DNA from 2 places in the Paenibacillus sp. FSL R10-2771 genome. Region 2 is predicted to be linked to the other one. Evidence: riboswitches for the same ligand, from Rfam matches in the RefSeq annotation. Region 2 holds a riboswitch; the other holds the start of a gene.
The links. Region 2 has a riboswitch for cyclic di-AMP ahead of NSU14_RS31820 (C40 family peptidase). Riboswitches for the same ligand answer to the same signal wherever they lie in the genome.

Region 1 (3,872 bases), 4.4 Mb from region 2:
AGCAGGAGAAACGCCGGGCAGAGCAGGAACAGCAGAAGCAGAAAACGAGAATTCTGATCGTGAGTACAGTGGCATTAGTCGTAATTATTTTTGTAGGATTATTCATGCTGGCCTCGAAGGACGGCTCAACCACAGGATCTGCTGCGGCTCCCGTTGACTTCAATTACAGTGAAATGGCACGGCTGGGCAAAGAAGATGCTCCAGTCAAAATCGTTGAATTCGGCGATTACAAATGTCCGGCTTGCGCCCAGTTCACCGGGGTGATTAAACCGCAAATCGTTCAGGAGTATGTCAATCAGGATAAAGCAGCCTTTTACTTCGTCAACCTGGCCTTTATTGGTACGGATTCGAGAACAGCCTCACTCGCGGCACTCTCCGTATACCATCAGAATCAAGAGGCTTTCTGGAAATTCTTCGATGCCATCTATGCTAACCAGGGTGAAGAAAAGGTGGAGTGGGCAACACCGGACTTCCTGGTAAGTCTGGCACAGCAATTAGAACTGCCCATTGACTTCGACCTGCTGCGTAAGGATATTGAAGACAAGACCTACGAAAGCGAATTGGAGAGAGATATCCAGCTTGGCACTGACACCGGCATAACCAACACGCCGTCATTGTTTGTCAATGGAGTCAAAGTGAATGAACCTTTTAATATGGAGGAAATCGATGCTCAAATCCAGGTAGCTGCGGAAGCTGTGGCTGGACAATGAATAAATTCTCTGCATTCTGCCGCCGGAATTGTCTCTACTTGGCCTGGTTCGTCTCGGTTGTTGCTGTAGCAGGCAGTCTGTATCTCAGTGAAGTGCTGAAATATGAGCCCTGCAAGCTATGCTGGTTTCAGCGGATATTTATGTACCCGCAGCTGATTTTGCTCGGAATCGCCACTTACCGGGGGGATAAGCGCATTATCCCGTATGTCCTTCCCTTAAGTTTGATTGGCGGAAGCATTTCGATCTATCATTACGCAGAGCAGAAAATTCCGGCACTCAGCAAGGTGCTTCCATGTACAATCGGTGTGCCGTGCAACACGGATTATCTGAATTATTTCGGATTCATCACCATCCCGCTGCTGGCACTCATTGCGTTCGCATTAATCACAATTCTGCTATGGACAGGGCGTAAAGAGGATGCAGGTGAGTAAGAAGCCGTCAGGCAGAATGAAGAGTAACTATTTCCCTTAAATTAAGTGTAAATTATTATGCAGAAACGCTGTAAAATCACGCGATAAAGGGATAATGAAAGAGAATGAAAGATCAAGACATACCGGATCATGGATTTGGTTGTTTTGGTTGTTTTTCATTCTTTTTTCATTTGTTTCAACGCTTTACGGAAGAGGCATTGTAGATTAATATTAGTCCTTGTGAGAAGTTGAATATGCGCTGAATTTTCCGGAAGGAAAAACGGGGGAACCAAACTTGGCCGAGTGCCAACGGGGTGAATCGGAAGCGGGTCAGCAGACTCGAAAACCGTAGGGCTACCACAGCCCGAATCCGCCAGCTAACCTCGTAAGCAATAGTGGGATAATGACCATGCACTCAAGGCATGCGGATCATTTCCGTATGCTTATTTTTGTGCCTGCATTTATGAAATCCACTTATGAAAACAGCGCGCGGTACTGCCGTTTCAACTTAACAAAGAGAGGAACTGTTACTACAATGGTAAGCAAGGTAAAACGACTATTGATCGGGCGTCCGATGAAGTCGAACGAACTCGATCATGAAAAGTTATCCAAGGTGAAAGCACTGGCTGTCCTGTCTTCTGATGCGCTCTCGTCTGTAGCCTACGGAACAGAACAAATCTTAATCGTACTTGTGGCCGCAGGTTTCACAGCTATCTGGTACTCATTGCCAATTGCATTAGCCGTATTGGGCCTGCTGGCCATCTTAATCCTGTCTTATCGGCAGACCATTTTTGCTTATCCGCAAGGCGGGGGCGCCTATATTGTTGCCAAAACCAATCTCGGGGTTCATACCGGCTTGCTTGCCGGCGGCTCTTTGCTGGTGGATTATATTCTTACGGTGGCGGTAAGCGCCTCGGCGGGAACGGATGCGATCACATCAGCGTTCCCGAGTCTTCATAATCATAGTGTACTCATAGCGGTTACTGTCATTCTGCTCTTAACGATTGTCAATCTGCGGGGTGTTACTGAATCTGCTTCATTCATAGCCATTCCGGTATATCTGTTCGTCGTCTCCATCTTTGTACTGATTATCGCGGGAGTCTTCAAGTATGCAACCGGCGGTGCTCATGCCCAGGTTCCTGAGATCGGCTCGGCGGTATCGAACGTCAGTATGTTCCTTCTGCTTAAGGCCTTCAGCTCCGGCTGTTCGGCACTGACCGGGGTAGAAGCGGTCTCCAATGCGATCCCTAACTTCAAAGCACCGGCTGAGAAAAATGCGGCTAAAACGCTGATGCTGATGGGTCTGATTCTCGGGGCTATGTTCACGGGGATTACGCTTTTGGCTTATTGGTACGGTATCATGCCGGACGAGAAAGCAACGGTTGTGTCACAGATTACCGAGTCTACCTTTGGCCGCGGCGGTTTGTACTTCTTCATCCAAGGCATCACCGCAGTAATCTTGTTCCTGGCGGCGAATACAGCGTATTCGGCCTTCCCGCTGCTGGCGTTCATGTTCGCCAAAGACAAATATTTACCCCACGCCTTCATGGTGCGCGGAGACCGGCTGGGATTCTCCAACGGCATTATTTTCCTCGGCGTAATGTCGGCTGTGCTTGTAGCTGCTTTTCACGGAAATACCGAAGGGTTGATTCCATTATACGCCGTTGGGGTATTCATTCCGTTTACCCTTTCACAGCTTGGCATGATGGTCCAGTGGTACAGAACCAAGCCTAAGGGCTGGCAGAGCAAATTCGCTGTGAATACAGTAGGCATGCTCACAACCTTAACCATTACGCTCATCTTCATTATTACTAAATTCTCGAGTGTATGGATGGCCTTCATCTTCCTGCCGCTTGTAATCATCGTGTTCCACCGGATTCACCGCCATTATATGAATATTGCCGATCAGCTGCGTATTTGTCCGGCTACGGATAAACCTTGCATTAAAGGAAGCACAGTGGTTGTACCTGTTGCCGGTGTCACCCGTGCAGTACTGCATTCGATCAGCTATGCGAAGTCATTGACTGAGAATGTAGTGGCTGTATATGTCGGATTCGATGAAGAAGAGATTCACAAAATGGAACAGAAGTGGGAAGAGTGGAACCCTGGGGTGCGCCTGATTGTACTCCGCTCGCGTTACCGCAGCATCATCCGCCCGCTGGTGAAATTCATCGATACGGTGGAGTGGAAAACCGCTTCTACAGACCACATTACTGTACTCATTCCGCAATTTGTTACGAAGCATTGGTGGCAGGCGATTCTGCATAATCAGACCAGCTTGTTCATCCGCTCTTATCTGATGAATCAGAAGGATATCGTTATAGCAACTGTACCGTATCATTTGCACAAATAGACATACCCTTTATATGTAAAACGGCTGTTTCCGCAGGTTGCGGGAATAGCCGTTTTTTGTTATGCGCAGGGTGAGTATAAATGGAATCAGATAATTTAGTTGACATAGAGAATGAGAATCAATATCATCAGTTTATGTGAGGCGAAGGCCGCAATCACCTTTGACCAATAATGAATGTATATACAGGAGGGGTAATTAATGTTTTCGTTCAACCTGCAAAGATCAACAAGCATGAAGCTGGCTATGGCCGGACTCATGACCACGACGTTGTTATTATCCGCATGCGGAAATAACAATGCAGCCAATAACGGAGCTGCGGCAACTACGGCACCTGCAGCAACTGCAGAAGCCACTACTGCACCGGCAGAAACAACAGCTCCAGCGGTAGAGCAAACAGTA
Region 2 (3,872 bases):
GGCTAATGAAATTAACGAGGCTTTTGAGAAAAACCGTTAGAGGACAGGATCCTTATGGAAATGACAGTACCGCCTGATCCATAAAAATGCCCGTGCAGGGATACCAGGGTATCCTTTGCAGCGGGCATTTTGCTTTGGGCATGTTATTATTTCTTCTCGGCCAGCCATAACGCGACATTCGCAATTTCCTCAGGGGCTAGTTTGTCTTTGAAGGAAGGCATCTGCCCGCGGCCTTTGGTCACAATGCTGTAAATCTGCGCCGCGTCATGCTGTGCGCCCTCCTGCTGCAGGTTCGGTCCTACACCGCCCTGAAGCTGATCCCCGTGGCAGGTGATGCAGTTGGCTTTCACCAGGGCCTCCGCGCTGGTTGCGTCCAGCACAACCTCAGGCATTGTAGGTTTGTTCTCTTCAGCCACCTCGGCTTTGCCGGGCAGGGTAAACATTAAGACCACGGCAAAGGCACAGGCGGCAAAAAACAAACCGCTCATGATCCATTTCTGCATCTGCATCCGTCCCTCCATGTAAGCTGCTTCCTTCATTATACCGGATGGTGAAGCGTTATCATAGTATTTGTGTCAAAAAAATGAACGAAACTCCTGGGAAAATTGCAAACATACAGAAGTGGAATGCTATTTCTCATAGACCATACAATAAAATGGCTTATCGCCAGTTGGGGTTCTGCGTTCATAAGTATCCGTTATGGTAAATCCGCATTTCTGGTAAGCACGGATGGCCCGCTGATTCCAGGTCAGTACCTCCAAATCGATCTCCCGTTCCGGATAACGCTGCAAAGCCGCCTGAACGATGGCCTTCATGAACAGATGTCCCATGCCATGACCGCACAGATCGGGCCGCATGCCGATTCCAAGCCGGACTACACCCTCCATAGGGAACAGCTGGGCGAAGCCGCACAGGATTCCCTGTCCATTCACAACGGAAACGTATTGCTCGCTGCGCAGCTGCGGATCACCGAATTCAACACCGAGCGCCTGCATCTGCTCCCAGGGCATCCAGCCGTAAATATTATACGGGGGCCTGTAGTTCCACTCACAGATCTCAGCAGCATGCCGCGACTCCATAGGAACAACATAAAAAGTTACCGGGGAACTTATCATAAGCGGAGGCCTCCTTTCAATGGAACATTACTTCATTCTATAAATATTATATACAAAACGAGCCGGATTCGACGCAAAAACCTTGCAGAAAGACCGGAACTTGACAAACGCCAATAAATATTTTATGAAAGAGCGAAATTGGTGTTTTACAAATATAGAGCGGGGTAAGTAATTTTATAGACAAAAAAATAAGCCCTCCTCCAAGATTTCGGCAAAAATCCTGGAAAAGCGCTTATATTTAGGACAAATTATTGCACATCGTCATTCTCTTCGGAATCCGCAGCCACAGTCTTGTAAGCATCTGTACTCATAATCCGTTTGGCGCCAACGTAGCGGTTGACGTAGTAGCTGTCACTCAGCGAACTGATGGTTACACCACGCGAGGAAGAAGCATGTGCGAACTCACCGTCACCAACATAAATACCGACATGAGAAATGCCTTTGCCGCTTGTATTGAAGAATACAAGATCGCCCGGTCTCATTTCATCGCGGGATACAGCAGTGCCCATCTCATATTGGGAGCCGGATTGGTGGGGCAGGTTAATTCCGATCTTATCAAAAACATACATTGTAAATCCGGAGCAATCAAAACCGTTCGTGGATACACCGCCGGATACGTATTTGGTCCCGATGGCTTTGTCGATAACTTTATCCATTTTGGAATCCGCGAAAGCGCTTCCTGCTCCAATGGTGAAGATGATGGAAAAGCTTAGTACTGCGGCTGCTAGCTTCTTCTTCAAAAGTAAATACCCCTTCCAAATGCCTACGAGGTTAGCTTAAGGGTTCGGTTGAAGGTCCCCTATGACCCCTCTTAGAATAGGAGGTCAATTCACCCAAAGTTGGTTCCCCCGTTTCCCTAAATCTTTAGGGAACTCGGCACGACTGTTGATTAGGATTAGCTGTTATTCAATACATGACAAAACCTTTGTTAAAAGCGATTCAATAATTACAAAAATGTTACTAAAAGCTCACTGCGATAATTGTAGCAAAGACTAGGGCGCTTGGCAATCACTTATAACATATTAATGCATTTTTTTTGCGTTTTTTAGAGTTATAGCTGCATAGAAAGACTCATATTTACGCAGCAGGTGAGCTATTGATGAATTTTTCTTTGGATTTGGGATAAAAAGGTGTTTCAGGGCCTGCAGATGAGTGTAAAAGGTAGAATAAGGAAAAGGAAAAACCCGGAAATGATTACGGCAATAATCAAAACCGGGCTCGTATAAGTTACATTTAGTTGTTAGAGGTACGAATATTCGAGGAAATGTTCAAGGGTTCAATCGTAAGCGACAGCTTGGTAGGCTGTTGTGCTCATCACTCTTTTAGCGCCAACGTAGCGGTTGGCCCAGTATGCCTGACTCAGCGAACTGATGGTTACACCACGCGAAGTGGAGGATTGTGCGAATTTGCCATTGCCGACATAAATACCGACATGGGAAACTCCGTTGCCCAGGGTATTGAAGAATACCAAATCACCGGAACGCAAATTACTCTTGGATACGGCTGTTCCAACGCTGTACTGTGCCTTAGAGGTGCGCGGCAGGGTAAGGCCGATACTCTTGAATACGTATTTGGTGAATCCAGAACAATCAAAGCCGCTGGTGCTGGTGCCCCCGGTTTTATATGACGTTCCAATGGTTTTTGAGATCACAGTATCCATTTTGGAATCTGCGAAAGCGCTGCCTGCCCCAAGTGTGAATACCATCACAAGACCCAGCGCTGCTGCGGTGCATTTCTTCTTAAAGTTCTGACTTCTCAAAAGATGTACTCCTTCCAAGGCCTGCGAGGTTAGCTTAAGGATTCGGTAGAAGGTTCCCCTATGACCCCTCTAAAGCGAGATCAATTCACCCAAAATATGGTTCCCCCACTCCCCGGTGCAGGGAATTCGGCGTTTTGTGCACCAGAATAGTGACATATCGACATAAGGTTAAAGGCTTCGGTTACATAGCTGCTTAATTCCATTTGAAAGATTACAAATTTGTTACTAGTAGTACAGGCATCATTGTACCAGAGGATTTACAGTTTTGCAAATCAACTTGTCGCAGCTGTAAACAAAAAAGAGTCATGCACCTCACCAGAGGGGCGATGACTCTTTTAGTATGCCGTTTTGGCGGCCGATTATTGTGGGAATGATTTACTGGACCAGAGATGATACTGCGCGGCTATGCCCCACATTTTGAATAGGGTGGACGGCAGTGGAGCTGCCTGGCGCAGGAGCAGGGCCGGGAGGCCGGGGCAGAAGAGCGCTGCAGCGCTGCAGAGGATCAGCGTCAGCAGACTTCCTGCGCCTATAATGACGGATATCCCGATGGAGTGAAGAAGCACCTTCAGACAGATCAGCAGCGAAGTGAACATGCCCGTGCCGGCGGTATAACCGAACTGCATATACAGCAGCAGCTTGCGGATAAGGAAGAGGTAGACGAGCCAGCCCAGCACATAAGGCACGAGCGTCAGCAGCAGCGGATAATCGAGAATGCCGTTCAGAAGCAGACGGTACATCTTCGGCAACAGCCAATAGAGCGGCAGAAGGGCCAGCGCCCATTCAACGAGACTGAACAGCAGTACAGGCAGACCATAACGCTTCATCCCGGGAAAAAAGAACAGTCCGCGCTCCCCGGCACGTTCCTGGTGAAGCTCGTGCAGCAGACCCGCCCGGATAAAGGGGGAGAGCAGCAGCCGCAACACAGTCAGTGCCAAGAGCAGCCATAGCCATTGCCGGACGTCCGGGTCCGTGTGCAACGCAGCCTGCCCCTCAAT

Region 1: another riboswitch for cyclic di-AMP. It lies ahead of NSU14_RS12825 (APC family permease); the one in region 2 lies ahead of NSU14_RS31820 (C40 family peptidase).

Annotation. Positions count from the first base shown of each region.
Region 1 is NZ_JBBOBM010000001.1:2,939,662-2,943,533, forward strand. Features, by position in the region: gene NSU14_RS12815 (DsbA family protein) at 1-710, shown strand, start outside; gene NSU14_RS12820 (disulfide oxidoreductase) at 707-1,141, shown strand; cyclic di-AMP (ydaO/yuaA leader) riboswitch at 1,368-1,527, shown strand; gene NSU14_RS12825 (APC family permease) at 1,656-3,473, shown strand; gene NSU14_RS12830 (iron-hydroxamate ABC transporter substrate-binding protein) at 3,672-3,872, shown strand, end outside.
Region 2 is NZ_JBBOBM010000001.1:7,352,521-7,356,392, reverse strand. Features, by position in the region: gene NSU14_RS31835 (4a-hydroxytetrahydrobiopterin dehydratase) at 1-40, shown strand, start outside; gene NSU14_RS31830 (c-type cytochrome) at 147-503, opposite strand; gene NSU14_RS31825 (GNAT family N-acetyltransferase) at 630-1,115, opposite strand; gene NSU14_RS31820 (C40 family peptidase) at 1,364-1,855, opposite strand; cyclic di-AMP (ydaO/yuaA leader) riboswitch at 1,861-2,004, opposite strand; gene NSU14_RS31815 (C40 family peptidase) at 2,392-2,820, opposite strand; cyclic di-AMP (ydaO/yuaA leader) riboswitch at 2,878-3,016, opposite strand; gene NSU14_RS31810 (hypothetical protein) at 3,234-3,872, opposite strand, start outside.